DNA from 2 places in the Stenotrophomonas sp. 59 genome. Region 2 is predicted to be linked to the other one. Evidence: riboswitches for the same ligand, from Rfam matches in the RefSeq annotation. Region 2 holds a riboswitch; the other holds the start of a gene.

Region 1 (15,931 bases), 710 kb from region 2:
CCGTGCCGACCTCAATTCGGTGCTGAACAACCGTGGCCCACTGGCCGTGGCCGCCGAGGAGCGCCTGCAGGCGCTGCTGAAGGCGTTCAAGACCGGCCTGACCGTGACCGGCCTGACCCTGCAGGACGCCCGTCCGCCGGAAGAAGTGAAGCCGGCCTTCGACGAGGTCAACGGCGCCCAGCAGGTCAAGGAACGCCTGATCAACGAAGCCCAGGCCTACGCCGCCAAGGTCGTGCCGGAAGCCCGAGGCCAGGCCTCGCGTGCCCGTACCACCGCCGAAGGCTACAAGCAGGCCGTGGTGTCCAAGGCCGAAGGTGACGCGCAGCGCTTCAGCCTGTTGCAGGCCCAGTACAAGGACGCCCCGGAAGTGACCCGCAAGCGCCTGTGGCTGGAGACCGTGCAGCAGGTGCTGAGCGAGAACCGCAAGGTGATCGGCGGCGATGGCCGCCAGCTGATCTACGTGCCGATGACCGGCGATACCCGTCCCACCACCTCTGCCCCGCCCGGGGTGACCAACCCGGAGGTGGTGATGCCGTCGCTGCCGGGTACGGCGGTGGAACAGTCCCGTGATCCGGGCCGGCCGGTGGGCCGCCCGACCGGGCGACCGAGCGGCCGTGAGGAGGGCAGCCGATGAAGAGTCCAATCTGGATCGCCGTGATCGTGGCGGTGGTGCTGGGCCTGCTCGGCTCGGTGTACGTGGTCCGTGAGGACCAGACTGCCATGGTGCTGAACCTGGGTAAGGTGGTGCGTTCGGACATCAAGCCGGGCCTGCACTTCAAGGTGCCGGTGGTGGAAACGGTGAAGGTCTTCGACCGCCGCTTCCAGGTGCTCGACACCGCGCCGGCACGTTACTTCACCGCCGAGCAGAAGGACGTCAGCGTCGACTTCTTCGCCATCGGTTACATCTCCAACGTGGGTGACTACTTCCGTGCCACCGGCGGCGATCCGCGTATCGCCAATGCCCGCCTGGCACCGATCATCACCGACTCGCTGCGCAACCAGATCAACTCGCGCACCCTGCAGCAGCTGGTGTCCGGCGACCGCAGCGAGCTGATCGCCGAGCAGCTGAAGGGGATCAATGAAGCCGTTGCCGGCCTGGGCATGCAGATGATCGACCTGCGCATCAAGCAGGTGGACCTGCCGACCGACAGCCAGGTGATCAACGACGTGTACGAGCGCATGCGCGCCCAGCGCAAGCAGGAAGCCGCCAAGCTGCGTGCGGAGGGCGAGGAGCAGTCGCTGACCATCCGCGCCCAGGCCGACCGTGACAGCACCGTGCTGATCGCCGAAGCCGAGCGTGATGCCCAGCGCCTGCGCGGTGAAGGCGATGCCGATGCCGCCCGCATCTACGGCAAGGCCGGCTCGGCCGACCCGTCGTTCTACGCGTTCTACCGCAGCCTGGAGGCCTACCGTGGCTCCATGACCGACGGCAACGGCGTGATCGTGCTGGACAAGAACGACCCGTTCCTGCAGTACCTGAAGAACGACCGCTGAGGTCGCAGGGCATTACCCCACGGGGCCCGGCTGAATGCCGGGCCCCGTGTTTTTTCCGGAGTCCCCCATGAAAGATCTGTTCGCCGCCGTCTGCCTGGTGGCGGTGCTGGAAGGCCTGTTCCTGTTCGTCGCGCCGTTCGCCTGGAAGCGCATGGCCGAGCGCCTGCTGGACCTGCCCAGCCCGGCCCTGCGCAGCTTCGGTGGGCTGGTGCTGCTGGCCGGCCTGAGCCTGCTGTGGTGGGTGAGGCATTAGCAGGGGTCAGATCCCTTTCCGCAGGAAAGGGATCTGACCCCGTTTCGGGCCCCTGACCGGTGGGTGAAGCCGTCCGTCGGAAAGGTGGCACCCGACCCCGGAAACCCGGATAATGCACAAAAGCCGGACGGGCCTCCCCGTTCGGCTTTTTCCGTGTCTGGGCCTTCCATCGCCGGCGCTCCCCGTTTGGAGCCGCCATCCAGGTGCTGACCAGCCCCGCCACGGTTTACCCGTCCGCGGCCCCGATGGCCGCAACATATGAGGAGCCCGTCATGGGTCAGTCTGTCGTAGTGCTTGGTGCCCAGTGGGGCGATGAAGGCAAGGGCAAGATCGTCGATCTGCTCACTGAGGAAATCGGCGCCGTCGTGCGCTTCCAGGGCGGCCACAATGCCGGCCACACCCTGGTCATCAACGGCAAGAAGACCGTCCTGCACCTGATCCCGTCGGGCATCCTGCGTGACGATGCGCTGTGCCTGATCGGCAACGGCGTGGTGATCTCGCCCGCCGCGCTGCAGAAGGAAATCGCCGAGCTGGAAGCCTCCGGCGTGGAAGTGCGTTCGCGCCTGAAGATCTCGCCGGCCGCGCCGCTGATCATGCCGTACCACATCGCCCTGGACCAGGCGCGCGAACGCGCTGCCGGCGGCAAGGCGATCGGCACCACCGGCCGTGGCATCGGCCCGGCCTACGAAGACAAGGTGGCGCGTCGCGGCATCCGCATCGCCGACCTGCACTACCCGAAGCAGCTGGAAGAACTCCTGCGCACTGCGCTGGATTACCACAACTTCGTGCTGACCAAGTACCTGAACACCGATGCGGTCGATTTCCAGAAGACCTTCGACGAAGCGCTGGCCTTCGGCGAGTACGTGCAGCCGATGAAGTCCGACGTGGCCGGCATCCTGCACGACCTGCGCAAGCAGGGTAAGCGCGTGCTGTTCGAAGGCGCGCAGGGGGCGCTGCTGGACATCGACCACGGCACCTACCCGTACGTCACCAGCTCCAACACCACCGTCGGTGGCGCGCTGGCCGGTTCCGGTGTTGGCGCCGATTCGATCGACTACGTTCTGGGCATCGCCAAGGCCTACGCCACCCGCGTCGGCGGCGGCCCGTTCCCGACCGAACTGGACGACGAAGTCGGCCAGGGCATCCGTGACCGCGGCGCCGAGTACGGCGCTTCGACCGGCCGTCCGCGTCGCTGCGGCTGGATGGATATCGTCGCGCTGAAGCGCGCCGTGGCCATCAACGGCATCAGTGGCCTGTGCATCACCAAGCTGGACGTGCTGGATGGCATGGAAAAGCTGAAGGTCTGCATCGCCTACGAATACAACGGCAAGCGTACCGAGTACGCGCCGCTGGACGCGCAGGGCTGGGAAGACTGCACCCCGGTGTACCTGGAGTTCCCGGGCTGGAGCGAGAACACCCACGGCATCACCAACTGGGACGAGCTGCCGCCGGCCGCCCGTGCCTACCTGCGTTCGCTGGAAGAGCTGGCCGGTTGCCCGATCAGCATCGTCTCCACCGGCCCGGACCGCGACCACACCATGGTCCTGCAGGATCCGTTCGCCTGAGGTAGCGCCGGGCCATGCCCGGCGTAGGTGACAGGAAAAGCCCCGCGAAAGCGGGGCTTTTTCGTTATGCGATTTCAATGGCGGCGACTACTGAAATCTCAAGAGTTACCTGGCCCGGCCGATCTTGGATGTATGAACATCAAGAGTGGAGGGGGTGATTGAACAGGATCATGAGACGGGTTTGCGATCATTGGAAGCGCATCGATCGCAAGGCAGGGCTAGGGATCCTTGGATCAGGCGCATTGATGATGCTGGCGATGCTACCTGCGAAAGTAATGCAATTCGGTTCCCAGGAACTCGCCGCGCTGATCGGGCTGGGGCTTCTGCTGGCGGGCTATGCGCTGATGGCCTATGTCACCAATAGCCGCCTGCGCTATCGGCAAAAGGATGGGATCTTTGCTCCCCTGCTCTATGTGATGACATCGTCGATGCTCATCGGTGTGTTTGCCTTCTACTACGCCAGGTTCCCGTGGGCTGGTCCGGCCGCACAGTCAGGCTGGACGATTGGGAGTCTCATCGACTCGCTGTACTTCTCCGCGGCGACATTCACGACGTTGGGATTCGGTGACATGGTGCCGAAGTCGGATCTTGGGAAGTGGGCGGTGATCGTCGAATCAATTCTTGGGACCATGCACTCGGTGTTCTTCATCCTCGTGTTTCTACGCAACGCCAACGCGGATGTTGGTTCACATCGGCAATCACCTGTCTGAACCGTACCCGGATGGATGGCATTGCTGCCATCAAGCCATGGCGCAAAGCTGCCGATAGGGGCGCATCCCCCCGTTTTGGATGTACCGATGAACTACTTGAGGAATGTCAGGGTTGCCTGGCGTCTTGGGCTGGGCTTTGGCCTGTTGCTGCTGCTGGTTGCCGCCGTGGTGGCCACCGGCGCCACCGCCAGTGTCGTGCAGAAGCGTGCGATGCAGCAGGTGGTCGACGTCAGCGTGGCCAAGGTGCGCCTGTTGTCGCAGATGCTCGATGCCAACAACCAGATGATGGTGGTGCGCCGCGAAATGCTGATCCGCCAGGGCGAAGACCGCGGTCACGACGAGCAGCGCATCGCCGATCTGGTCAAGCGCTACGAGGCCAGCTGGACCGCCTACCAAGCGCTGCCCAGCGACGCCCAGGGCAAGGCCATCGCGGAAACCATCGCGGCCAAGCGTGCCGTCGCGCGCCCGCTCAACAAGCAGACCAGCGAATTGATGGAGCAGGGTGACTACCCCGGCGCCGTGGCGCTGACCCTGGGCCCGGTGCAGGAAGCGGCCAATGGCTGGAACAAGGCGCTGTCCGATGGCGTGGACTTCGAAGAGAAGGAAAGCCGCAACGCCGCCGCCGAGGCGATCCGCCTGGGCGAGCGCAGCCTACTGCAGCTGCTGGTGCTGGGCGGCGTCGCGCTGCTGGTGGGCATCGGTGCCTCGGTGATGATCGGCCGCAGCCTGACCGGCCCGCTGGCCCGCGCGGTGAACCTGGCCGAGCGCCTGTCCAAGGGCCAACTGGACCAGGAGTTCCGCCTTGGTGGCCGTGACGAACTGACCCAGCTGGGCGAGGCGATGGCCAGCGTGCGGCAGAGCGTGCAGGCGGCGATCGGCGCGCAGCTGCAGATGGCCGAGCAGCATGAGGCCGGTGCGATCCGCTATCGCATGGACGCCAGTGCGTTCCCCGGTGATTTCGGCCGCATGGTGCAGGCCACCAACAGCCTGGTCGAATCGCACGTGCAGGTGGAGCTGCTGATGGCCGAGGTGATGCAGCGCTACGCCATCGGTGACCTCAGCCGTGACCTGCCGGACTACCCGGGCGAGAAGGGCACGCTGACCCGCACCCTGGCGGCGGTGAAGCAGAGCCTGATGGCGATCAACGCGCAGATCGATGAACTGGCCCGCGCCGCACGCGCCGGTGATTTCAGCATGCGTGGCGATGCCGCAGCGTTCCAGTACCAGTTCAAGGCGATGGTCGAGCACCTCAACGGCATGATGGCCAGTTCGCAGGCCAGCATCGCCGATGTCTCCGATGTTCTGCGTGCAATCTCGCACGGCGACCTGACCGCACGCATGGACGGCGAGTACGACGGTGTGTTCGCGCGCATGCGCGACGACGCCAACACCACTACCGCGCAGCTGACCGGCATTGTGCGTGGCATCCAGGTGGCTGCCGACAGCATCAACAACGCGGCGCAGGAACTGGCTGCCGGCAACAACGACCTGTCGCGCCGCACCGAGCAGCAGGCCGCCAATCTGGAAGAAGCTGCTGCATCGATGGAGGAACTGACCTCCACCGTGCGCCAGAATGCCGAACTGGCGCGACAGGCCGACAGTGAGGCGCATGCCGCCGGTGCCGCGGTACGCGAGACCGAGCAGGCGATGGCACAGATGGCGTCGGTCATGGGTGAGATCGACCAGTCGTCGGCGCGCATCTCGGAGATTTCCACGGTGATCGACGGCATCGCGTTCCAGACCAACATCCTGGCGCTGAACGCTGCCGTGGAAGCTGCGCGTGCAGGCGAACAGGGGCGTGGTTTTGCCGTGGTCGCCAGCGAAGTACGCACGCTCGCACAGCGTGCCGGTGTCGCTGCCAAGGAGATCAAGGAACTGATCGAAGACGCCGCTGCCAAGGTGAAGAGTGGCCTGGCGGTGACCGTTGAATCCGAAGCCGCGATCGCGCGCGTGGCCCAGGCCAGCTCGCGCACCACCCAGCTGATGAGCGACATCGCCGCAGCCAGTAAGGAACAGGCGGCCGGTATCGAGCAGGTCAATCAGGTGGTGGTGCAGATGGACCAGGTGACCCAGCAGAACGCCGCACTTGTGGAAGAAGCGACCGCGGCCAGCCGCGCGCTGGAGGAGCAGGCGCATGCACTGACCACGTCGGTGTCGGTGTTCAGGGTGGAAGGCGCAGCGGCTTCAGCCGTGTCGCGTCGCGCAGCCTGAGCAGGCTGCTGACCCGGTGACAGGAATGCGGCCGCCTTGGGCGGCCGTATTTCCATTGCCTGCCCAGACAGAGGGGCACACCGTCATCATTGTTCAAGAACACTGCCGAGCATGGCCCCCACGGCATACAGCACGGCCAGGGTAGGGGGCATCACCAGAAGGTAGACGGTCGTCCAGGTCTTTCCGGAAAGCCACCCACCCATGCCGATGACGTCGAGTGCTGCGGTCTGCAGCATCACCGGCAGCTGCATGAGGATGTAGACACTCTTGGGATCGCTGTTGGCCTGGGCATCGAGCACCAGCCAGGCGGTCAGCGCGAGATAGAGTGTGCATATGGCAATGCCGGTCCAGCTGAGCCAGCGTGGCTTGCGCATGCCGCCTTGTCCGTTCCGTCGGGACCACCAGCGTAGCGCCGCGTGCGCCGCCGTGCACTTCCTTGGGTCGAGCCAATGAGTGAAGCTGCAGGCAGGGAGCCGTGCGAAGAAACCTGAAGGGTGATCAACGTGATGAATGCTGTGATGCTGCCGGTCGTGATGCTGCCGGGCCTGGATGGCACCAGCCTGCTGTCGGCACACTTCGTGGAGGCGATGCAGGCGCGAGGCGTCCAGATGCAGGTGCTGCCGTTGCCCGCGCGGGGGCAACAGGACTACACCACGTTGGCGTCGATCCTGCGCCCGCAGCTTCCCGCATCTCCTTTCGTGCTGCTGGCCGAATCGTTCGCCGGGCCACTGGCCATCGAACTGGCGGCGGCCGGGCTGCCTGGATTGCGTGGGTTGGTACTGAGTACGACCTTCGCACGGCGGCCGGTGCCGCTGCCTGCGGCAAGCGCACGGATACTGGCTCCGGCGTGGCCGTTGCCGCCACTCGCGTTGATGGCCCGGCTGCTGCTGGGGCAGTGGCGGACGCGCGCGAACCTGCGCGAGCTGGGCCTGGCAATCACGCAGGTACCGGCTGCAACCCTGCGCCAACGTGCTGCGGCGACACTGCAGGTGGACGTTCGTGCACTGCTGCCGGAACTCGTGTTGCCGACGCTATGCCTGCATGCCCGGCAGGACCGCCTGCTGTGGCCGCCCAGTGTGGCCGAGCTGCAGGCTCTGTTGCCCGATGCCCGCCATGTGTCGCTGGAGGGACCACATCTGCTGCTGCAGGCGCGCGCTGATGCCGCGGCAGCCGAAGTTGCCGCGTGGGTGCGGGCGCTGCCGACCTGAACGATGCTCTCAGCCACGGGCGCGGGTACGTGCCGCTTTTTTTGCCGCCACCTTGCGCACGGTCTTCTTTGCCGCACGGGTCTTCGCCGCCTTCTTCGCAGCAGCACTACGCGAGGCGGGGGTGCTGGCCTTCTTGACCACCGTCTTCTTTGTTGCCTTCTTCGTGGCTGTCTTGCGGGCCGACGCCTTCTTCACCACCTTGCGCCCACTGCCACTGCGCTTGCCACCACCATCCTGCTTGTTCACGGTGGCCCAGGCGATGCGTTCGGCGGTGCTTTTACTGGCACCGCGCTCGCGCTCGCTGTCCTCGATGTGCTCGGCCTGGCGCTTCTGCTTTTCGGTATAGGCGGACTTGTCACCGCGGGGCATGACCGGTCTCCGGCAGGAACTGCCCCCACGGTGGGCCTGGCAGCGTTAAGCGCAAGTCCCGCAAGGGTGATCGCACCGGCAAGGGGCCTCGGTTATGCTTGCCGCATGCGAGTCGAGCCCGCCGACATCGAAGCCCTGTTCGACGCCATCCCGGATGTGCTGTTCTTCATCAAGGATCTTCAGGGGCGTTACACCCACGTCAACCAGACCATGCTGCGGCGGCTGGGCCTGCGCGCGCGCAAGGACGTGATCGGGCGCACGGCGGCCGAAATCTACCCGACCGGCCTCAGTGCGGACTACGTCGATCAGGACGCCCGCGTGCTGTCCGGTGAGGTCATCGAGAACCTGATGGAGCTGCACCTGTTCGCCAACCGCGAACCGGGCTGGTGCCTGACCTGCAAGCGCCCGCTGGTGGTCGATGGGGCCATCGAGGGGTTGATCGGCATTTCCCGCGACCTTGGCCAGAAGGACAGCCTGGGTACCCAGTACGAACAGCTGCGGCTGGCACTGGCCCACCTCAACGCGCACTACGCCGAGAACGTGCGCATGCAGACCCTGCTGGACATCACCGGCTTTTCGCTGTCCAAGCTGGAGCGCAGCTTCCGCAAGGTGTTCCAGATGACCCCGCAGCAGGTGCTGACCCGGCTGCGGATCCAGATGGCCATGCACCTGCTGCACGGTGACGAGAGCATCGCCAGCATCGGCCAGGCCTGCGGTTTCAGCGACCAGAGCGCCTTCACCCGCAAGTTCAAGGCTGAAACCGGTTTCTCGCCGCGCGCCTACCGTGCCCGTATCGGCGGCAACGTCGGCGAGCCCGCACTGGCCTGAGCGGCCTGCTGCGCTGTGCCTATCCCCGCGGGCATGGGACAGGGTAAGGTGTCGCCCCTGTAGCCCGCCGCCAGCCCCGCCGATGCCCAACTCGATTCCGACCGCTTCGCCGTCCCGCCTGGGACATTCGCTCAAGCCCCGCCAGCTGATCATGATGGGCCTGGGCAGCGCCATCGGCGCCGGCCTGTTCCTCGGCTCGGGCGTGGGCGTGCAGGCGGCCGGTCCGGCGGTGCTGGTGTCGTATCTGGTCGCTGGCGCGCTGGTGATCATCGTGATGAACGCACTGGGCGAAATGGCGGCGGCCAAACCGACCAGTGGCGCGTTCTCGGTCTATGCCGCCGATGCCATGGGCGCCACCGCCGGTGCCACCGTGGGCTGGCTGTGGTGGGTGCAGCTGGTGATCGTGATCGCTGCCGAAGCGGTGGGGGCGGCCGGTCTGCTGGCCACCGTCTGGCCAGCGGTACCTGTACCGATGGCGGCGCTGGCCTTCATGCTGTTCTTCACTGCGATCAACCTGCTCGGGGTGAAGAACTTCGGCGAGTTCGAATTCTGGTTCGCCATCCTCAAGGTCGCGGCGATCCTGGCCTTCATCGCCATCGGCGTGGCGCTGCTGATGGGCTGGCTGCCGCAGGTGACCTCGCCGGGCCTGAGCAACTTCACCGAACACGGTGGCTTCGCACCGAAGGGCCTGGCCGGCATCGGTGCCGCGCTGCTGGTGGTGGTGTTCGCCTTTGGCGGCACCGAGATCGTGGCCGTCGCTGCTGCCGAGACCGAAGACCCGGAACGCAGCATTGCCCGTGCGATCCGCACGGTGGCCTGGCGCATCCTGGTGTTCTACATCGGCTCGCTGAGCGTGATCATCGCTGTGGTGCCATGGACCAGCGAGGCGCTGAAATCGCCGTTCGCTGCGGTGCTGGATATCGCCCGTATCCCGGGCGCGGGCACCGCCATCACCCTGATCGCGGTGATCGCGCTGCTGTCGGCGCTCAATGCCAACCTCTACGGCGCCTCGCGCATGATGTATTCGCTGGCGCAGCGTCGTGAAGCCCCTGCCGTGCTGGGCTGGACCGACCCGCGCCAGGTGCCGGTCATCGCCGTGCTGGCCAGCGTGCTGTTCGGTTTCGCCGCCACCGTGATGGAACTGCTGTTCCCGGACCGGGTGCTGCCGGTGCTGCTGAACATCGTCGGTTCCACCTGCCTGCTGGTGTGGACGCTGTCGCTGGTCTCGCAGCTGGTGCTGCGCCGCCGCGCGGATCGCCTGGGCACCCGCCTGCCGTTCCGCATGGCCGGTTTCCCGTGGCTGACGGTGTGCGCGCTGGCGATCCTGGCGCTGATCTTCGGCCTTCTGCTGAGCGAGTCGCACACCCGCCTGCAGTTCCTGTCGATGGTGGCGCTGACCGCTACCATCGCCGCCGGCAGCGCCATCGCCCGGCGCATGCGCGAGGCCTGATCGGGTAGAGCCGACCCCACGGTCGGCTGCGGTCGCCGAGTTTTCTGTAGCGCCGACCCTGTGGTCGGCTGCTGTTTGCGTGGTCGCCGGCCGAGCATGGGCTCGGCTCTACAGCGGGCACACATTCCGCGTGGCACTGTGTGCAGATAGGCCGTCATCGGCCCGTCGACCGGGAGTACCGCATGCTGCGCAGCCGTCCCTTCCTGATGTTCACCGGCCAGGCCGAGGCCGCGCTGGCCCTGTACGCCGAAGCCTTTGCCGATTTCCGCCTGCTGGCCCTGCAACGCCATCCCGATGGCGCCGGCGCCGGCGCCGGCGTGCCCGGGCAGGTCCGCCAGGCCATCTTCCTGCTGGGTGGCACCCACTACCTGTGCTTTGACAGCCTGGACGTGCACGACTTCACCTTCAGCCCGTCGATCTCGCTGTTCGTCGAGTGTTCCGGTGCCGAGCAGTTCGAGCGCGCCGCGCGGGTGCTGGGCGAGGGTGGGCACTGGCTGATGCCGGTGGGCGATTACGATTTCAGCAACCGCTACGGCTGGGTGCAGGACCGCTTCGGGGTGTCGTGGCAGTTGAGCCTGGGGCAGATGCCGGACCCGTGATCGGATCATGGTGGGTGTGGACCTTGGTCCACACTCTTTAAAAAAAACGGCCCGCTTGCGCGGGCCGTTTGTCGATCATGCCTCGACTTCATCGTCCTTGTAGGCATCGACCGGGATGCAGGCGCACATCACGTTCTTGTCGCCGTACACGTTGTCCACGCGCGCCACCGGCGGCCAGTACTTGCTCTGCTTCAGGCTGGCCAGCGGGAATGCAGCCAGTTCACGCGGGTAGGCGTGGGTCCACTCGCTGGCGGTCACCGCGGTCGCAGTGTGCGGCGCGTTCTTCAGCGGGTTGTCCTCGCGGTCCAGGCGGCCGTCTTCAATTGCGGTGATTTCCTCGCGGATCTGGATCATCGCGCTGATGAAGCGATCCAGTTCGTGCAGCGATTCGCTCTCGGTCGGCTCGACCATCAGCGTGCCAGCCACCGGGAAGCTCAGGGTCGGGGCATGGAAGCCGAAGTCGATCAGGCGCTTGGCCACATCCTCGGCGCCGATGCCGCTGGTCTTCTCCAGCGGGCGCACGTCCAGGATGCACTCATGCGCCACCAGGCCGTTGCGACCGGTGTACAGGGTCTTGAAGTGCGGGGCCAGGCGCTTGGCGATGTAGTTGGCGTTGAGCTGCGCGACCTGGGTGGCCTTGCGCAGGCCTTCGCGGCCCATCATCGCGATGTACATCCAGCTGATCGGCAGGATCGAGGCGCTGCCGAAGCTGGCGGCGCTGACCATGCCGACCGGGCCGTTGTCACCCAGCTTGCCCGGCAGGAACGGTGCCAGGTGCTCCTTGACCGCGCACGGGCCGACGCCCGGGCCGCCGCCGCCGTGCGGGATGCAGAAGGTCTTGTGCAGGTTCAGGTGCGAAACGTCCGAACCCCACTTGCCCGGCTTGGCCACGCCCACCAGGGCGTTCATGTTGGCGCCGTCGGTGTACACCTGGCCACCGTGCTGGTGGATGATCTCGCAGATCTCGACAACTTCTTCCTCGAACACGCCGTGCGTGGACGGGTAGGTCATCATGATCGCGGCCAGGCGGTCGCTGTACTTCTCGGCGTTGAGGCGGATGTCCTCGACGTCGACGTTGCCGTTGGCATCGGTCTTGGTGACCACGACCTTCATGCCACACATCTGTGCCGAAGCCGGGTTGGTGCCGTGCGCCGAATCCGGGATCAGGCAGATGTCGCGGTGGCCTTCACCGCGCGAGCGGTGGTAGGCGCGGATCGCCAGCAGGCCGGCGTACTCGCCCTGCGCGCCGGAATTCGGCTGCAGGCTGACCGCGTCGTAGCCGGTGCATTCGACCAGCATCGCTTCCAGCGTATCGATCAGTTCCTTGTAGCCCAGCGCCTGGTCGGCCGGCACCAGCGGATGGATCTGCGAGAACTCCGGCCAGGTCACCGGGATCATTTCGGCGGTGGCGTTGAGCTTCATCGTGCACGAGCCCAGCGGGATCATCGTGCGGTCCATCGCCAGGTCCTTGTCGGCCAGCGAGCGCAGGTAGCGCAGCAGTTCGTGCTCGCTGTGGTGGGTGTTGAACACCGGGTGGGTCAGGAACGCGGACTGGCGCAGCAGGCCGGCCGGCAGCGCATCGGCGGTGCTGGCATCCAGCGCATCGACATCCAGCGCGGCACCGAACACGGCAGCCACGGCAACAATGTCGGCGCGGGTGGTGGTTTCGTCCAGGCTGATGCCGACCGAGTCGCTGTCGATCGCGCGCAGGTTGTAGCCGGCGGCGCGGGCCTTGGCATGGATCTCATCGGCGTGCACGCCGGTGACATGCAGGGTGTCGAAGAAGTCGCCACCAACCTGCACGCCGGCATTGCGCAGCGCTGCGGCCAGGATCGAAGCCAGGCGATGGGTGCGGCGGGCAATGCGGGTCAGGCCTTCCGGGCCGTGGTAAACGGCGTACATCGAGGCCATCACCGCCAGCAGCACCTGCGCGGTACAGATGTTGGAAGTCGCCTTCTCGCGGCGGATGTGCTGCTCGCGGGTCTGCAGGGTCAGGCGGTAGGCCGGGTTGCCCTGGGCATCGACCGAAACGCCGATCAGGCGGCCCGGCATCGAGCGCTTGTAGGCGTCACGGCAGGCCATGAAGGCGGCGTGCGGGCCACCGAAGCCGAACGGCACGCCGAAACGCTGGCTGTTGCCGACCACGATGTCCGCTCCCCATTCGCCCGGGGCGGCCAGCAGGGTCAGGGCCAGCAGGTCCGTGGCCACGGCCACCAGGCCGCCGCGTGCGTGCACGGCATCGACCAGCGCCTTGTAGTCGCCCACCTGGCCGAAGGTATCCGGATACTGCAGCAGCAGGCCGAAGGCTTCCGCTTCCAGCGCTTCGGCCGGGGTGCCGACGCGCAGCACGATGCCCATGGGCTCGGCGCGGGTACGCAGCAGTTCCAGCGTCTGCGGATGCACGGCGTCGTGCACGAAGAAGGTGTCCGACTTGGACTTGGCCGAACGCTTGGCCAGGGTCATCGCTTCAGCAGCGGCGGTGGCTTCGTCCAGCAGCGAGGCGTTGGCGATTTCCATGCCGGTCAGGTCGGCGCACAGGGTCTGGAAGTTGATCAGCGCTTCCATGCGGCCCTGCGAGATTTCCGCCTGATACGGGGTGTAGGCGGTGTACCAGGCCGGGTTTTCCAGGATGTTGCGCAGGATCACGTTCGGCGTGTGGGTGCCGTAGTAGCCCTGGCCGATGAAGCTGCGCAGCACGGTGTTCTTGTCGGCGATCGCACGGATCTTCGCCAGTGCCTGCACTTCGGTCATCGACTCCGGCAGCGCCAGCGGCGCCGGCGACTTGATCTTGGCCGGCACGATGGCATCGGTCATCGCATCCAGCGACGCGTGGCCGACGACATCGAGCATCTGCGCGATCTCGGCGTCGTTGGGGCCGATGTGGCGCTCGACGAACGCGTTGTGGTGCTCAAGCTCACGCAGGGAAGGGGTGTTCTGGGACATGGCGAAGGATCCGTCAGGAAAGGGCACACGCACGGGCACAAGCCGCCGGTCGGCGGTCTGCGGGGCGCCCCTCTGTCCTTTTGCCTGAGAGTTTAAAAGCGCGGAAAACCGCAGCTTCGTGCCCCTTCGGCGCCGGATCGAACCGGTCTCTCCAGAGTTGTGTTACGGGTGGTATCGGGCCTGAGCGATTACGGGCGTTGCGCCTTCGGCAGCGGTGTTCCGCTTCTCCCACCGTGTTGCCCGCCGATTATAGCCCGTTGCGGGCGCGGCGGCCGCCTCCGCCCCAGGTCGCCGCGCCTGAATGGCCGATGGCCCGGGCGTGCGTTTTGTGCAGTGCTGCATGGCGCCGGGCGCAATCCCCGCCTATGATGGGCGGATACCCGAATTCATCTGGCGCCGTCCCCGTGCAGCGGGACCGGCGCCCGCCGTGCGTGCCCCGCATGGCCCTGCCGGACGCTTCCTCCATGACCGCCGCCGTTGCTCCCTCCACCCGCCGCATGGCCCTGCTGCTTGCCGGCCTGGCCATGTTCGGCCCGTTCTCGATCGACACCATCTTCCCGGCGTTCCCGCAGCTGGCCCAGCGCCTGGCGGTGGACGAGGTGGCGGTGCAGCAGACCATCAGCGTGTACCTGCTGTTCTACGGCCTGATGAGCCTGGCGCACGGCCCGCTGTCCGATGCCTGGGGCCGCAAGCGGGTGATCCTCGGTGGCCTGGTGGTGTTCGTCGGCGCCTCGGTCGGCTGCGCGCTGTCCACCGACCTGAGCACGCTGCTGGCCTTCCGCGCGCTGCAGGGCCTGTCGGCGGGTGTGGGCATGATCGTCGGCCGCGCGGTGATCCGCGACCTGTACCACGGCCATGACGCACAGCGGCTGATGAGCCAGGTGTCGATGCTGTTCGGCATCGCCCCGGCGATCGCGCCGATCATCGGTGGCTGGATCCTGCTCAGCGGCGCCGGATGGCCGCTGATCTTCTGGTTCCTGGTGGTGTTCGCGCTGGTGCTGCTGGCGGCTACCGCGCGCTACCTGCCGGAAACCCATCCGGTCGAGGCACGCGTACCGTTGTCGCCACGGGTGCTGATGCGTGACTACGTGCGCATCGGCTTCAACCCGCGCTTCCTGCGCCTGGCGCTGGCCGGCAGCATCGGTTTCGGCGGCATCTTCCTGTACATCTCCTCGGCGCCGGTGTTCGTGATGCAGCACCTGCACCTGGGCGAGGGGGGCTTCGCCTGGCTGTTCATTCCCACCATCGGCGGCATGACCACCGGCTCGTTCCTGTCCGGGCGCATGGCCGGGCACACCACGCCCACCCGCCAGGTCGCCATCGGTTTCAGCCTGTGCGCGCTGTCGGCGCTGCTGAATGTCGGCTACGTGGCGCTGTCGCCGCAGTTCGTGCTGCCGTGGGCGGTGCTGCCGATCTTCCTCGGCGGCATGGGCATGTCGCTGATCTTCCCGATCCTGGCCCTGGCGGTGCTGGACATGTACCCGCACCAGCGTGGCCTGGCATCGTCGCTGCAGGCCTTCGTGCAGCTGATGATCAGTACGGTGGTGGCCGGCGTGGTGTCGCCGCTGCTCAGTGCAAGCCCGCTGCACCTGGCACTGGGCCAGGCCGCGTTCTTCGGCGCCGGCTTCGTGTTCTGGTACTGGGAACACCAGCGTGAACGCGCGGCGCAGGCAGCCTGCACGGGCCATTGAGCAGCGCGCAGGGGTAGGGTGGGCGGTCATGCCAGCAACGCTTGCGGCGAGGAACGACCGGACTAGGCTGGGGACTCCAGCCAGCCGGTGCGTGGATGCACGACAGCCAGCCGATCCGATGTCGTTGCATGAGGTTCCCCCATGGCTGCGCAGCAGACCTACCGCCTGTTCGAGGTGGCGCTGAAGGAGCGCCGCGTTCTTTCCCCTTCCCTGGACCGCATGGTGTTCACCGGTGCCGACGTGGCGCGGATGAAGACCGAAGGCCCGGACCAGCGCATCAAGGTGTTCTTCCCCTTGCCCGGCCAGGACGTGCCGCAGGTGCCCAGCGGCGAGGACTGGTATCCGCGCTACCGGGCGCTGCCGGACGATCAGCGCCCGCCCATGCGCACCTACACCATCCGCCAGCTGCGTGCCGAGCAGGGCGAGGTCGACGTTGATTTCGTGCTGCATGGCGAGACGGGGCCGGCCTCGCGCTGGGCCATCCACGCGCGGCCGGGCGACCGCGTAGTGCTGCTGGCCCCCGATGCCGACTGTGCCGACAGCAGCGAAGGCTGGGAATGGAAACCGCCGGCGGGTGTCGGCCAGGTGCTGCTGGTGGCGGATGAAACCG
Region 2 (15,931 bases):
GTCCTCGATGGCCGGGTCGGACAGCAGCAGTTTCCGGTACGCGTCGATCTTCGGCTGCATGGCCTGGAAGGAGAGCCCATCGTCGCCGCGGGCGAAACCGCGCAGCTGTGCGGTGTCCTGCTTGGGCACGATGCCCTTGGGTACCTGCTGGAACAGCCAGGCATTGAGTGCGATGACCGCAACGAAGGCCAGCAACGGCCAGCGCAACCGGCGCAGGCTGGCCTGCAGGGTGCGCAGGTAAGCTCTGCGCACGCGTTCGAACAGTGCATTGCCACCACGCCGCCAGCGCGAAGGCTGTTGTGCGGTATCGACGAACAACCGCGCGCACAGCATCGGTACCAGGCTCAGCGCGATCAGCACCGATACCGCCATCGCAGTCACCAGGGTCAGCGAGAACTCGCGGAACAGGCGCTCGACGAAGTCATCCAGGAGCAGGATGGAGACGAACACCACCGCCAGGGCGAGGTTCATCGAAATCAGCGTCGCGCCCACTTCCGAGGCACCGCGCACGGCCGCCTGCCAGCGGTCGGCGCCCAGTTCGCGGTGGCGCGCGATGTTCTCCAGCACCACGATCGCATCGTCCACCACCAGCACGGCGGCAACGATCAGTGCCATCAGCGAGAGCGTGTTGAGCGAGAAGCCCATCAGCGCGATCAGCGCCAGCGTACCGAACAGCACCACTGGTATCGCTACGCTGGGCACCAGCGCCGCACGCCAGTGGCCGAGGAAGCCCAGCACCACAAGTACCACCAGCACGATGGCCAGTACCAGCGTCATCTCCGCTTCGTGCAGCGTGGCGCGGATCACCGGCGAGCGGTCCATCACCAGGCGCATGTCAACGCTGGAAGGCAGCAGTGCATGCAACTGCGGCAGCTGCGCCTGGATGGCATCGACGGTGGCGATGATGTTGGCATTGGGCTGGCGGCTGACGATCAGCAGCACGGCAGGGCGGTCGTTGTGGAAGCCGCTGGCGTAGCGGTCCTCCACGCCATCGGCGACGGCGGCGACATCGCCCAGCCGCAGCGTGCGGTCGTCGCTCACCTTCAACGCCAGTTCGCGGTACTGGGTGGCCTGGCGCAGCTGCAGCGGTGCTTCCAGCTGCCATTGCTGGCGTTCATCGCCCACCGCACCCAGCGGGCGCACTGCGTTGGCGCGTGCGATGGCCCGCGCCACGTCTTCCAGTGCCAATCCAGCATGGTTCAGTGCGTTTGGATCCAATGACACGCGCACCGCCGGCAGCGCGCTGCCACCGACCTGTACTTCGCCCACGCCCGGTACCTGCGACAGTTTCTGCGCCAGCACGGTGGAGGCCAGGTCATACAGCTGCCCGGGCGACAAGGTGTCCGAGGTCAGCGCCAGCGCCAGGATCGGTGCCTGTGAGGGATTGACCTTGCGGTACTGCGGCATGCCGGGCATGCCACTGGGCAGCTGCCCACGTGCGAGGTTGATGGCGGCCTGCACTTCGCGCGCGGCTTCGTCGACATCGCGGCCGAGCACGAACTTCAGCTCCACCGAGGTCTGGCCCTGGGTGCTGGCCGAATCGATGCGCGAGATGCCGGGCAGGCTGCCGAGCGCACGTTCGAGCGGCGTGGCGACGGTGGCCGCCATCGATTCGGGCGAAGCACCGGGCAGGCTGGCACTGACTTCGATGGCCGGGTAGTCCACCTGTGGCAGCGGTGCCACGGGCAGCAGCCGCAGCGCCAGCAGGCCTGCCAGCACCAGCGCGACCGCCAACAGGATCGTGGCCACCGGCCGCTGCACGCAGGCCTGTGCCAGGCGCTCCACAGGGGTCACGCGCTGGCCTCTTCAGCGGCGGTGGTTGCTGCCGCGCGGCCGCGCTGCAAGCGGTCGAAGGCGAGGTAGATCACCGGCGTGGTGAACAGGGTCAGTACCTGGCTGACCAGCAACCCGCCCACCATCACCCAGCCCAACGGTTGCCGCAGTTCGGCACCGGAACCACTGGCCAGCATCAGCGGCACGGCACCGAACAGCGCGGCCAGCGTGGTCATCAGGATCGGCCGGAAGCGCAGCAGCGCGGCCTGGTGGATCGCCTCGCGCGGGGTCATGCCGCGCGTGCGCTGCGCGTCCAGTGCGAAGTCGATCATCATGATCGCGTTCTTCTTCACCAGGCCGATCAGCAGCACGATGCCGATCACCGCGATCAGGTCCAGGCTGCGCCCGCTCACCCACAATGCCGCCAGCGCCCCCACCGTGGCCGAGGGCAGGGTAGACAGGATGGTGACCGGATGGATGAAGCTCTCGTAGAGCACACCCAGCACGATGTACATCACCACCACCGCGGCCAGGATCAGCCACAGCGTGGAGGACAGCGAACTGCTGAACGCTGCTGCGGCGCCCTGCAGGCGCAGTTCGATGCTTCCGGGCAGGCTGATCTGCGTGCGTGCGGCCTGCACGGCATCGATCGCCTCGCCCAGCGATGCGTCCGGTGCGAGATTGAACGACAGGGTGGCAGCCGGGAACTGGCCGACATGGTTGCGCAGCAGGGCGGTCGGGCCCAGTTCCACCTGTGCCACCGCACCCAGCGGCACGGTCTGTCCGCCGCTGCTGCGCACGCGCAGGCCACTGATGGCTTCCGGTCCCGGCTGCCGCGATGGGTCGGCTTCCAGCACCACGCGGTACTGGCTGGCCTGGGTGAAGATGGTGGAGATCTGACGCTGCCCGTAGGCGTCGTACAGCGCGTCTGCTACCGCTTCAATGCTTACGCCCAGGCGCGCCGCGGCATCACGGTCGATGTTCACCCGTGCCTGCCGTCCCTGCATCTGCAGATCGCTGGCGACATCGCGCAGCGCCGGTTGCTGGCGCAGCGCCTGCAGCAGTTCCGGGGTCCAGCGTTCCAGTGTTTCCAGATCCGGCGTGGTCAGGGTGAACTGGTACTGGGTGCGGCTGATGCGGTCTTCGATGCCCAGCTCCTGTACCGGTTGCAGGTACAGGGTGATGCCGGGAATCTTCGATACGCGCTGCTGCAGGCGTGCCATCACCACCGCCGCGCCATCCCGGTCGCCGTGTGGCTTCAGCTCGATCAGCAGGCGGCCGGTATTGAGCGTGGCGTTGTTGCCGTCCACGCCGATGTAGGAGGAGACGCTGGCCACGGCAGGGTCCGCTTCGATGGCGGCGGCCAACGCCTGCTGGCGCTCGCGCATGGCCTGGAACGAGATGGCCTGGGGCGCTTCGCTGATGCCCTGGACCAGGCCGGCATCCTGCACCGGGAAGAAGCCCTTGGGCACCGCGAAGTACAGCGCAACCGTGAGCGCCAGCGTGGCGACCGTAGCCAGCAGCATCAGCGGCTGGCGCTGAAGTACCCAGCGCAGCTGGCGGTCGTAGAGGACGATGATGCGGTCGAAGACATCCTGTTTCGGGGTCGGAGCCCTGGCGGGATCGGACCCCTTTGCATGCGACTTGAGGAAACGCGCGCACAGCATCGGCGTCAGCGTCAGCGAGACCAGCAGCGAAATGCCGATGGCCACCGCCAGTGTCACCGCGAACTCATGGAACAGCGCGCCCACCAGGTCGGCCATGAACAGCAGCGGGATCAGCACCGCGATCAGTGAAACGGTCAGCGACACCAGGGTGAAGCCGATCTCGGCCGCACCCTTCAGTGCGGCCTCGCGTGGGCTTTCACCTTCTTCCAGATGGCGGGCAATGTTCTCCAGCATCACGATGGCATCGTCCACCACGAAGCCGGTGGCGATGGTCAGCGCCATCAGCGTCAGGTTGTTGAGCGAATAGCCGGCCAGCAGCATCACCGCGAAGGTGCCGATGAGCGACAGTGGTACCGCCACGCTGGGAATGAGTGTGGCCGGCAGGTTGCGCAGGAATACCCAGGTGACCAGCACCACCAGGCCGATGGCCAGCACCAGTTCCTTCTGCACGCCGCGCACCGACGCGCGGATCGATTCGGTGCGGTCGCTCAGCACGGCCATCTGCACGCCAGCGGGTAGCGTGGCCTGCAGCTGCGGCAGCAACGCGCGAACCTGTTCGACCACGGCAATCACATTCGCGCCGGGCTGGCGCTGGATGTTCACCAGCACCGCCGGCGTGGTGCCGCTCCAGGCCGCCAGCTGGCGGTTCTCCGCGCCATCGGTGATGGTGGCCACGTCACCCAGCCGCAGTGGCGCACCATCGCGCCAGGCCAGTACCAGGGCACGGTACTCATCCACGCTGCGCATCTGGTCGTTGGCATCGAGCATCACCGCGCGGATCGGGCCATCGAAACTGCCTTTGGGCAGGTTGACGTTGGCGGCGGCGATGGCGGTGCGGATGTGGTCCATGCCCAGGCCGTTGGCGGCCAGTGCCGCGGGATTGACCTGGATGCGCACTGCAGGGCGCTGGCCACCGGCCAGGCTGACCAGGCCGACGCCGGGCAGCTGCGCCAGGCGCTGCGCGATGCGCGTATCCACCAGGTCATGCACCTGTGGCAGCGACAGGCCCTGCGAGGTCACCGCCAGGGTCAGGATCGGCGTATCGGCCGGATTGACCTTGCGGTAGACCGGCGGCACCGGCAGGTCGCCGGGCAGGAAGGTACCGGCGGCGTTGATCGCAGCCTGCACGTCCTGTTCGGCCACGCCCAGCGGGACGTCCAGTCCGAACTGCAGGGTGATCACCGACGCGCCGCCGGAACTGGTGGACGACAACTGCTTCAGGCCGGGAATCTGCCCGAGCTGGCGCTCCAGCGGCGCAGTGATCGTGCGCGTGGTCAGTTCCGGGCTGGCACCGGGGTACAGCGTGGTGATCTGGATGATCGGGTAGTCGACCTGTGGCAGGGCGGCCACCGGCAGCAGGCGATAGGCGAGCACGCCGGACAGCAGCAGCGCCACCATCAGCAGCGTGGTGGCGACGGGCCTGAGGATGAACGGGCGCGAGAGGTTCATGCGCCGGCCTTGCTCGCAGCCTCCCCGGCGATGATCTCCACCGCCGTGCCGTCTTCCAGTCCGTCGATGCCTTCGATCACCACCTGGTCGCCCGCGGCCAAGCCCGAACGCACGGCCACGCGGCCGTCATCGGCGGGGCCGAGCACCACGACGCGCCGCTGCGCCTTGTTGTCCTTGCCGATGACATGGACGTAGTTGCCCTGGCTGCCGAACTGTACGGCGGCATCGGGAATCAGCAGCGCCGGCTGCTCGCCCAGCTGCAGGCGTACGTTGACGAACTGGTTGGGGAACAGTGCCAGATCGTGGTTGTCGAAGTGCGCACGCAGCTTCAGTGTGCCGGTGGTGGTATCGATGCGGTTGTCCAGGCTGGACAGGGAGCCGCGGGCCAGCTGCCGGCGTTCTTCGCGGTCCCAGGTTTCCACCGCCAGCGACGGTTGCGCCTGCACGGCGTCGAGCAGCGCAGGCAGCTCGGGTTCGGGCACGGTGAACAGCACGCTGATCGGCGCGGTCTGCGCCAGCGTCACCAGGCCTTCGGCATCGCTGGTACGTACCAGGTTGCCCACGTCCAACCGCCGCAGCCCGACGCGGCCACTGACCGGCGCGGTGATGCGGGTGTACTGCAGCTGCAGGCGTGCTTCATCAACAGACGCCTGGTCGCTGAGCCGGCGGCCCTGCAGCTGGCGCACCTTGCTCTGCTGGTCGCTCAGTTCCTGCCCGGACACGTAGTTCTGCTTCTGCAGTTCGCGGTAGCGCTGCAGCTGGCGTTCGGCGTTTTCCAGCTCGGCCAGGTTCTGCTGCTGGGTGCCCTGGGCCTGTGCCAGCTTCACCTCATACGGGCGTGGGTCGATCTGCGCCAGCAGGTCGCCGGCGTTCACCTGCTGCCCTTCCTGGAAGTGCAGGCGCAGCAGTTCGCCATCCACGCGGCTGCGCACCACCACGCTGTGCAGCGGGGTGACCGTACCGACAGCCTTCAGGCGCAGCACCAGCGGCTCGGCACTGGCGCGCGCCACGCGTACCGGCACCGTCCTGCCCGTCGCATCGTCGCTGCTGCCGGCGCCGTTCCGGGGCCACAGCCACCACGCCAGAAGGCCGAAGAGGGCAAGGGCCAGCACCACCCGCAACGAGCGGGCACGGCGGAAGCGGGAATTTTCGGCGACAGACATGAGGCATCCTGTGCCCTGCGCGCGCAGGGACATGCGGGCCCGTCGGCGCGTTCACGGCACCACGGGCAGCGGGGAGGGAGTGTCTGGCGGGGCCGCGGGCGCGGCGTGGCTGGATGCCGTCGCGCGTGCGACGGGGTGACAATGGTAGCCAATCACCCCGGCCAATGCCGCATGACCATGGTCATGCAACGCACTCGGTAGTGCCGACCGCTGGCCGGCAACCTGCTGGAATCTGCGGGCGTGTGCCGTGTTGCCGGCCAGCGGCCGGCACTACCGTCAAACAATCAATGCACTTCGTCGTGATAGACGAACTTCGGCATTTCCCAGCGGTAGTGGATCGCCAGCAGGCGCAGTGCGAAGCCGCCGCCGAGGCAGCACAGGATCGCGGTGGCGTCGGCAACGCCCCAGTGCAGCAGCAACAGGTAGGCGGCGCCGGTCAGCAGCGCGATGATCGCGTACAGCTCCTTCTGGAAGATCAGCGGTACTTCGTTGCAGAGGATGTCGCGCAGCACGCCGCCGAACGCACCGGTCAGCATGCCGGCGATCAGCACGATGGGGGTGGCATGGCCGGCCTCGCGTGCGATCGAGCAGCCGATCAGGGTGAAGGCGATCAGGCCCAGCCCGTCCAGCACAAGGAAGGTGCGGCGGAAGTGGTGCATCCAGCGCGCCACCCAGGTAGCGATCAGCGCCGCGCACACGGTGAAGCCCAGGTATTCGGGATGCTTCACCCAGCCCAGCGGGTAGTGGCCGAGCAGGATGTCGCGCAGCGAACCACCACCGAGGGCGGTGACGCAGGCGATCATGACCACGCCGAACAGGTCCATGCGGCGGCGGCCGGCGGACAGCGCGCCGGTCATGGCTTCGGCGGAAATGGCGATCAGGTAGATGATGGACAGCAGCATGGGGCAGGCTCCGGGCGCGGTGGGGCCGGCCATGCGCGTATACCGCCATTGCCTGCGCAATGACGGGATGACGATGACCGGTGCCGCTCCCGCTGTCCTTTTGCCTGAGAGTTCAGCGGCGTGGGCCGCGTGCCCCTTCGGCGGATCGTCCCGGGCATGCCCGGTGACCTCTCTCCAGCTCGGCGAGTCGAATGCATGGTTGGTGGGATTCCAGCCCACCGGCCTGAGCGATCATGGGAGCCTGCGCCTTCGGCGGGCGCCAGCGCGGCGCCTCTCTCCTGCATTCGGCCGCCAGTATATCCGCTGCAGTGCAGCACGGCATAATCCCGGCATGGCCCCGTCCCCCCGCCCGTGGTTCCTGTACCTGCTCGAATGCCGTGATGGCAGCTACTACGCGGGTATCAGCACCGACGTGGACGCACGCTTCGCCGCCCACCAGGCGGGCAAGGGCGCGCGCTACACCCGGGCCCGGCCGCCACTGCGCGTGCTGGCCGTGCGCGAATACCCGGATCGTTCCGCCGCCTCGCGCGCCGAATGGCAACTCAAGCAGCAGCCGCGCGAACGCAAGCTGGCCTGGCTGCAGGCCTCGGACGCCCGGCTTCTGTAGAGCCGAGCCCGCGCTCGGCTGCTGTTCCGTCTGCCCGTTGCAGGACCCGGGCAGGGGCTCGGCCCTACGGTAGATCCACGCCCTGCGTGGATAGGCCTTGTCCATGCCATGATCGCCACACCCATCGACACATGGATCCGTCCGATGAAGAACCGCGGGATGTTGCTGTTGACTGCCTGCGTGGCCCTTCTGGCCTGCACCCAGGCACCGTCGCCGCCGCCACTGCAGCATGGGCAGATCGGCACCGCCGCTGAGCTGGCAGCTTACGGCCCGAGCACACCCGAACCGATCCACCTGCGTCGTGACCGGGTCCCTCCCGATCTGGTCGATCTGATCCCGTTCGCGGAAAAGTGGGGGATCGGCGATGACGTGCTTCGCAACGAAATGCAGGAGCGTGCCACTGACGCGGAAAAGCAGGCATTGGCGGATGCGCTGGCGGGGCGCCATGCGCGTATCACCGCCTGGTTGGACAGCTTCCCGCAGGGGCAGCCCATGTCTGAAGAAGCCGCTGCGTTCATGTACATGCAGCTGGGCACCGACGAAATGCGCCTGATGCCGTAGATCCACGCCATGCGTGGATGCGGCTTGCACATGCCATGATCATCCAGCCCTCAGCGCTGGAGACCCGGATGTCCACGATCGCCCTGCTGTTCGCCCTTTCCGCAGCCACAAGCCCCGCCGCCGACCCGGCCACCCTCGCGGCCATCGAAGCCACCTGCCATGACTACGTCGACGGCCAGCTGGAGGCCGACCCACAGCGCGTCGCCCGGTCCCTGCACCCGGACCTGGCCAAGCGCGCGGTCCTCGGTGATACACCCGATGAGCGCCTTGGCCTGCGCCGGATGTCGAAGGAAGAACTGGTCTCGTTGACGAAGCAGGGTGCGCTGAAGACCCCGAAGGAGCAATGGGACCGCCGCTGCACGGTGCTGGACGTGACCGGCAACGCCGCCTCGGTGCGGCTGGAAACACCGTGGTTCGTCGATTACTTCCACATGGGCCGCTTCGGGCAGCGCTGGGTCATCGTCAACGCATTGTGGTACCCGAAGCCGAAGGCGCAGTGACTGATGCGTGCCGTGGGCCGGGCGTGGATCGCGCTGCTTCTGCTGTTGACCTTCCTGGCCCTGCTGCCGGGCCTGGTGTATCTGCTGGGATTGGTCGCGACCGAGGGCCGGCCGCAACCTGTCGATTCCGCGCGGAGCGGCGGCGCGTGTGGTGCTGCGAGCTACGCCCACCACGTACCGATGGATCCATGGCGATTCATGGCGCGCCACGTGGGAGTGAATGCGAAGGTGAACGTGCCTGATGTCGAACTCGAAGCTTCCTGGATCGCACGCGTCCACCTCGGGCACCATCCACGCCACAGCATGCTGCGCTGGCACCTGAGCTCGGCAGCATTGACCATCTGGATCACCCGGCACTGGTCGTCACGGCAGATCGCGGGCACGGCTCGGGCCCAAGGGTACTGCCCGCCCCGACCGTCGCATGGGCGCGGATCAGACTGACCGCGCCTGCTGGGACAGGGTGCTCTGGTGATCCTGCTCCTCCTGCCTGGACCGCGCATCGGTCTGTCGATGTGCGTCATTCAGCGACTGCAGCTGCGCCAATGACGTGTCCACGGGGGTGGCAAATGCCTGCGCGGCCGGCATCTGTGCCCTGAGATGGGCCGGGTCGGACAGATCGCCCTGCACAACGAAGAGCGTTTCTGCCCTGCCGTCCTGCGAAGGCGAGGCGCCCAGCACGACATGGTCGATGCGTGTCAGCCCGGCCTCGCGGGCCAGGCAGGTCGAACTGGCTGCAAGGCGTTGCGTGTTCTCGCCGAAAGGCTGGGCCCGGCTGTCTTCCAGGTGTCGTACCGCCTCCTCGGCCTGTTGCAGCAGCGGATCGGAAAGCGCGGCACGCCGTCGCTCCGGTTGTGCGGGTTCGACGTGCAGCAGCTGTTCGGGCATCCCGTTGCGCGGGGCGCGGTTGAGGTCGATGGAGCCGTCGGCATTCTGCTGGCGATGCAGTTCCGCACGCGGTACGGTGGACCACTGGCCATCGATGAAGGCGTGGCCGCGACCGTCCCGGTTCCAGATCACCAGATCATCGCCGGAGGCGTACAGGCCGGCGGTGGCCGGCGAGTTGCCTGCCGCCTGCGGGCGGCCCCAGGCATGTGAGCGCCCGTGCTGCAGGGCATCGAGGTAGGCCGGTGCCTCGGTGTTCTGCAGGAACAGGGTCTTGATCACCTCGTAGCGATGCAGGGCCTCGGGATGTGCACGATCGGCGGCCAGCGCCACCGGGCTGGCCAGCGGGTCGGCGGAGACACCGGCGAACACGTCGCGCATCGGGTTGCCTGGCCCTGCGGCCCGCAACCGGTTGAAGACCTCGGTGCCCTTCAGGGCATGCTCAACGCCGCTTTCCAGATAGTCGGGCTGTTCCCTGCCGCGTACGACGCGGTTGGGAAGCATGCCGTCGATCCGTGTCTTGACGTCATCCACGCTGGCCAGGTCGCCGCTGGCAATCGATCGCAGAACGCCAGGATAGCGGCTCAACCCTGCCTGGTTCTCCAGCTTCATCAGCATGGTGGCGAGCTTGGCCTGGTCATCCAGCGATGCATGCTGGTACAGGTCGGTGCCGCGTAGCTGCTGCATCGCGCCGCCAGGATCCCGGCGGCCATCGCCGTGGCGGAGCAGGCGGTCGACCTGGCTGACATCGTGTGCATGCACGAACGCAACGCCGTCGCTGGACGCGAGAAAGGTGTTCAGATGGCCGCGGATGGTCCCATCCAGGGCACGCCCGTTCTGCGCCCTGATGCCGTCGCCATCGCGCTGCAGGTCGGAAACCGTCTGCTGCCGCTGGCGTGCATCAAGCTCCAGCGAGGGCTGCTGCTGGCGTGCCCAGCGCTGATAGGCGTCCACCAGCTGGGTCGCCACCTCCGGGTGCTGGCCCAGATCGGTCTGCAGTGTGCCGATGGAGAAACCACTGTTGCCCACCGGCGTCATGACATTGCCATTGATGTTGCCGGCGAAGGACAGCTGATAGGCCACATTGCGGCCGGCGTTGCTGCCCTCGGACGCCACGCCGATGGCGAAGTAGGCCAGTGTGCGCAGTTGCGCATCACTGAGCTGCGGGCGATCCTGCGGTGCCGTGCTCATGGGCTGTTCTCCCTGCCGTTGGCGGTGCGCCCACACATCTTCAGGGCTTCGCGCACGGATGCGATGAGGGCGACGTACTCATCCGCTGCAACCGGTGACATCCCGTCCGTGAGTTCGTCATCGCTGCGCGCGGCGTCCTCGGCATAGGGCGACAGTGCGGCCTGGCAGGCCGCGTTGTTTCCTGCCTCATGCTGGGCCGAAGCGATCGCCAGCCTGATGTCGGCGATCGTGCTCAATGGAAGCGTGCCCGCGCAGGACGCCTGGAGCGCTTCCAGCGTGCCGGCGGTGCCGGCGGCGGAATACGGCGCGGTCTTTTCAGCGGCCTTGCGCAGCGCGGCGGCAACGTTGTCCGTCATGCAACGGTCGCTCACCGCAAGGTAGTGTCCCTTGAATCCCCCGTTGCTGCCGCAGTAAGCGGCGCAGGCATCGGCCGTGCGCGTACCGATCTCGATTCCCTGGGCGGTAGGTTGCATCGTGAGCAGGCATTGCGCTGCGCCGGGTGCGGGATCCACCGCGACGGACTGCAGATCGTCGCCGAGCGTGCCCGCCAGGCTGCATCCGGCGCCGGAGGATTCAGTCTCCAGATGGAACTGCAGCGATGTGCTGCCAGGGCGTGCCTGCAGCAGCAGCTGTCCCCATCCTCGTTCGGTCGAGTAGGTACCGGGTGACAGGCGTGGAGAGGGTGCTGGCGAAGGGGCGGAGACTTCCGCCTGCGACTGCCCCGCAGGACAGCCGGAGAGCAGGGCGGCCGCGATCAGGGCGGGCAACCATTTCAGCAGGTCCATGCGGCTTCATTCCATGAGCGACCGGCTTACGCTAGCAGCCCGTGCGTGAAGACCTCCGGGGCCTAGCGCCTGGGCCGCCGGTCGTCCTGGTCATCGCCGAAGATGATGCGCGCGCTGCGCTGGTAGCTCCAGTACGCCACCGCCCAGTTCAGCAGCACCACGATGCGGTTGCGGAAGCCGATCAGGAAGAACACGTGCGCGGCCAGCCAGAACCACCAGGCCAGGATGCCCGACAGCTGCAGTCGGCCCAGGTGCACAATGGCGGCCATGCGGCCGATGGTGGCCAGATTGCCGTAGTCGGCGTACTTGAACGGACCGGGTTCGGGCTTGCCGTGCAGGCGCGCGCGGATGACCTCGGCCACGTACTTGCCCATCTGCTTGGCCGCGGGCGCCACACCGGGTACCGGCTTGCCGTTGGCCTGGTCCAGCGCGGCCAGGTCGCCGGCCACGAACAGCTCCGGGTGACCCGGCAGGGTCAGGTCCGGTTGCACCTGCACGCGTCCTGCGCGGTCCAGCGGCACGTCCAGCGTGCGCGCCAGCGGTGAAGCGGCCACGCCGGCGGCCCACACCACGGTGCGTGCCGGCACGAACTGATCGCCGAGCTTGAAACCCTGGCTGCCGATGTCGCTCACCGGGGTACCCGTCAGCACTTCCACGCCGAGCTTTTCCAGCTGCCGGCGCGCCTTCAGCGAAAGCACTTCCGGGAACGAGGACAGTACGCGCGGGCCCGCCTCGACCAGCCGCACCTTGGCGCTGGCCGGGTCGATGTGGCGGAATTCATTGCGCAGCGTATGCCGCGCGATTTCGGCCAGGGTGCCGGCCAGCTCGACGCCGGTAGGGCCGCCGCCGACGATGGCGAAACTCAGCCACGCCGCTTTCTTTGCCGGGTCCGGTTCGGCCTCGGCGCGTTCGAAGGCCAGCAGCAGCTTGCGGCGAAGCGCGATGGCATCGTCCAGCGTCTTCAGGCCGGGCGCATCATCGGCCCATTGGTCGTTGCCGAAGTAGGCGTGGGTGGCGCCGGTGGCCAGCAGCAGGCTGTCGTAGTCCAGCGCGCTGCCATCGGCCATGCGGATCTGCCGGGCCTGCTTGTCGATGGCCACCACTTCGCCCAGGCGGACTTCCACATTGCGCTGGTGGCCGAGGATGTGGCGCAGCGGTGCGGCGATATCCGGCGCGGACAGGCCTGCGGTGGCCACCTGGTACAACAGGGGCTGGAACAGATGATGGTTGCGGCGGTCGACCAGGGTGATGCGTATGCGCTCGCGTGCCAGGGCACGGGTGGCCCAGAGACCGGCAAAACCGCCGCCGACAACGACCAGGTGGGGAACGCGCTCACGACTCATCGACTCACTCCAGTGGGGGCATTGGGGGAAGCGCCTGGCATCTTCTCACGGCGACCGCCTGTCACGTCAGCGCCCGCGTGGATCGGCGATACTCGGGTTCAGGCAACCGCCCGCGAGGAGTCCATGAGCGAACCGGAAAAGCGCATCGCCCTGTTGATCGACGCCGACAATGCGCCGGCCTCGAAGATCGACGAAGTGCTGGCCGAAGTGGCCCGCTACGGCGTGGCCAACGTGCGCCGCGCCTACGGCAACTGGAAGAGCCCGCGATTGAAGGGCTGGGAAGCCGTGCTGCACGAATACGCGATCCGCCCGATCCAGCAGTTCGCCTACAGCAAGGGCAAGAACGCCTCGGACATGGCGATGGTGATCGATGCCATGGACCTTCTGTACGCGCGCAATCTCGATGGCTTTGCCATCGTCTCCAGCGATGCCGACTTCACCCCGATGGTGATGCGCCTGCTGACCGATGGCGTGAAGGTGTATGGCTTCGGCGAGAAGAAGACGCCGGAACCCTTCGTCAATGCGTGCTCGAAGTTCACCTATCTGGAGGCGCTGGGCCAGACCCATGCCAGCGTGCCGGATACCGAACAGGCATCGAGCGAACAGGCATCGAACGAGCCGGTGGCCAACGACGATGCGCGCCCGCGCAAGAGCGGTGCGGAAATGCGCAGCGACACGCGGCTGGTGAAGATGCTGCGCCGCGCGGTGTCCGCGGCCGAGGGCGAGGATGGCTGGTCGCACCTCGGCCCGGTCGGCAGCCAGATCGGCAACCAGGCGTCGTTCGACCCGCGCAACTACGGCTACGGCAAGCTCAGCGATCTGCTGGCGGCGATCGGCCTGTTCGAACTGAAGAAGGATGGCAAGTCGTCCTATGTGCGCGCGCTGCCAAAAAAGAACCGGTAGCGCCGGGCCATGCCCGGCGGACGGCCAACACGGTCATTCCGCACGCATATCTCCACCCGATCAGGCGTATCGTTGCCGCTCGCATTGCCAGCAAGGAAAACCCGCATGTTGAAGATCTGGGGCCGTCGCAATTCCAGCAACGTCCGCAAGGTGCTGTGGTGTGCCGAGGAGATCGGCCTGCCGTACGAGTCCATCGAAGTCGGTGGCAGCCACGGCGGCACGCAGACGCCGGAATACCAGGCGATGAATCCCAACAGCCTGGTGCCGGTGATCGAAGACCACGGCCTGCCGCTGTGGGAGTCCAATGCCATCGTGCGCTACCTGAGCGCGCGCTACGCGCTGGGCACGCTGTACGCTGAAGACCCGATGGAACGCGCCCAGGCCGAGAAGTGGATGGACTGGAGCACCTCGCGGATGGCGCCGCTGTACAGCGACCTGGTCTGGGGCATCATGCGCACCGCACCGGCCGACCGCGACGAATCGCGGATCAATGCGGCCATCGTGCGTGCCGGGGACTATCTTGCGATGGCTGATGCAACCCTGGCCAGGCAGCCGTGGCTGTCGGGCGATACGTTCGCGATGGGTGACATCCCGCTGGGCTCGCAGATCTACGCGTGGTTCGAATTGCCGATCCAGCGCCCGGAGCTGCCGCACCTGGCCGAATGGTACGCCCGCCTTCGCGAGCGTCCCGCCTACCAGCGCGGCGTGATGTCGCCGCTGACGTAAGCGCTGGCGTTCCGGATAGCGGTGACCCCGCGGGTAGCGCCGGGCCATGCCCGGCGAACGCGGTGTACGAAGGCCCGCCGGGCACGGCCCGGCGCTACCGTGCGATGGGCCTCAATACAGATCCGTCGGATCCACATCCAGCGACCAGCGCACCTTGCGTGCTTCCGGCAGCGCGTACAGCTGTGGCACCAGCTGCCCGAGCACGCCGTGCAATGGCGGCCGCTGCACGGCAGACAGCAGCAGCTGCGTGCGCTGGTAGCCGGCCCGCCGCGGCATTGGCGCCGGCATCGGCCCGTAGGCCTCGACCACGTTCTGTTCGCCCAGCAGGTGCCGCGCTGCCAGCAGGAACGCGTTGGCATGCTCCACCTGCTGCGCCTCGGCGCGCATCAGCGCCAGGTGCGCGAAGGGAGGGAATCCGGCGGCCTGGCGCTGGTTCAGTTCGGCCTGCGCGAAGGGGTGGTAGCCACCGCTGACCAGGGTTTCCAGCAGCGGGTGCCCCGGGTGATGTGTCTGCAGCCAGACCTCGCCCGGGTCGCGTGCGCGTCCGGCGCGACCGGCGACCTGGATCAGCTGCTGCGCCAGCTTCTCGCTGGCGCGGAAGTCGGCCGAGAACAGGCCCTCGTCGATGCCGACCACCACCACCAGGGTCAGCTTGGGCAGGTCGTGGCCCTTGGCCAGGATCTGCGTGCCGACCAGGATGCCGGGCTGGTCGCCCAGTTTCGCCAGCTGTTGTTCCAGTGCATCGCGGCGTGACGTGGTGCCGCGGTCGATGCGCACCACCGGGAAATCGGCGAAGGCGGCGGTGAGATGTTCTTCCAGGCGCTCGGTGCCGATGCCCTGCGGTTGCAGCGCCAGGCTCCCGCACGCGGGGCATGCCAGCGGCGCTGGCTGCCGCGCGCCGCAGTGATGGCATTGCAGGCGACGGCCACCGCCATGCACGGTCATCGGCGCATCGCAGCGGTTGCACGGTGCGGTCCAGCCGCAGTCGTGGCACAGCAGCACCGGTGCGTAGCCACGGCGGTTCTTGAACACCAGCACCTGCTGGCCGCGCTGCAGGTGCTCGCCGATACCGGCCAGCACATCGGCCGAGAGGCCGTCATGCAATGGCCGCTTGCGTACATCAAGGATGCGCACGCGCGGTGGCCGCGCATCACCGGCACGCTGCTTCAGGCGCAGGTGGGTGTAGCGCCCGGCATAGGCGTTGTGCAGCGTTTCCAATGAAGGCGTAGCGCTGCCCAGCAGCACCGGGATGCCCAGCGTCTTGGCCCGCACCAGGGCGAAATCGCGTGCGTGGTAGCGGATGCCATCCTGCTGCTTGTAGCTGCCGTCATGTTCCTCGTCGACGATCAGCAGGCCGGCCTGCGGCAGCGGCGTGAACACCGCCGAGCGGGTGCCGACGATGACCCGCGCTTCGCCGCGGGAGGCCGCTGCCCAGACGCGCGCGCGCTCGTTGTCGTTCAATCCCGAGTGCAGGGCATG

What was found. A riboswitch is a leader RNA that binds a small molecule or an ion and turns the genes downstream of it on or off. The one in region 2 is predicted to bind glycine.
Region 1: linked by a shared signal. The riboswitch ahead of gcvP (aminomethyl-transferring glycine dehydrogenase) and the one ahead of QP552_RS18620 (trimeric intracellular cation channel family protein) in region 2 are both predicted to bind glycine.

What each region holds. Positions count from the first base shown of each region.
Region 1 is NZ_CP127408.1:3,337,619-3,353,549, reverse strand. Features, by position in the region: gene hflK (FtsH protease activity modulator HflK) at 1-634, shown strand, start outside; gene QP552_RS15590 (protease modulator HflC) at 631-1,494, shown strand; gene QP552_RS15585 (DUF2065 family protein) at 1,562-1,747, shown strand; gene QP552_RS15580 (adenylosuccinate synthase) at 2,020-3,312, shown strand; gene QP552_RS15575 (potassium channel family protein) at 3,471-4,022, shown strand; gene QP552_RS15570 (methyl-accepting chemotaxis protein) at 4,110-6,233, shown strand; gene QP552_RS15565 (hypothetical protein) at 6,320-6,607, opposite strand; gene QP552_RS15560 (alpha/beta hydrolase) at 6,740-7,441, shown strand; gene QP552_RS15555 (hypothetical protein) at 7,451-7,810, opposite strand; gene QP552_RS15550 (AraC family transcriptional regulator) at 7,916-8,638, shown strand; gene QP552_RS15545 (amino acid permease) at 8,721-10,088, shown strand; gene QP552_RS15540 (VOC family protein) at 10,271-10,687, shown strand; gene gcvP (aminomethyl-transferring glycine dehydrogenase) at 10,763-13,630, opposite strand; glycine riboswitch at 13,693-13,795, opposite strand; gene QP552_RS15530 (multidrug effflux MFS transporter) at 14,095-15,321, shown strand; gene QP552_RS15525 (siderophore-interacting protein) at 15,463-15,931, shown strand, end outside.
Region 2 is NZ_CP127408.1:4,047,272-4,063,202, reverse strand. Features, by position in the region: gene QP552_RS18635 (efflux RND transporter permease subunit) at 1-1,794, opposite strand, end outside; gene QP552_RS18630 (multidrug efflux RND transporter permease subunit) at 1,791-4,889, opposite strand; gene QP552_RS18625 (MdtA/MuxA family multidrug efflux RND transporter periplasmic adaptor subunit) at 4,886-6,052, opposite strand; gene QP552_RS18620 (trimeric intracellular cation channel family protein) at 6,337-6,954, opposite strand; glycine riboswitch at 7,039-7,142, opposite strand; glycine riboswitch at 7,156-7,245, opposite strand; gene QP552_RS18615 (GIY-YIG nuclease family protein) at 7,286-7,561, shown strand; gene QP552_RS18610 (hypothetical protein) at 7,706-8,122, shown strand; gene QP552_RS18605 (nuclear transport factor 2 family protein) at 8,191-8,622, shown strand; gene QP552_RS18600 (hypothetical protein) at 8,626-9,063, shown strand; gene QP552_RS18595 (XVIPCD domain-containing protein) at 9,055-10,695, opposite strand; gene QP552_RS18590 (hypothetical protein) at 10,692-11,480, opposite strand; gene QP552_RS18585 (NAD(P)/FAD-dependent oxidoreductase) at 11,543-12,823, opposite strand; gene QP552_RS18580 (NYN domain-containing protein) at 12,947-13,726, shown strand; gene QP552_RS18575 (glutathione S-transferase) at 13,832-14,452, shown strand; gene QP552_RS18570 (primosomal protein N') at 14,564-15,931, opposite strand, start outside.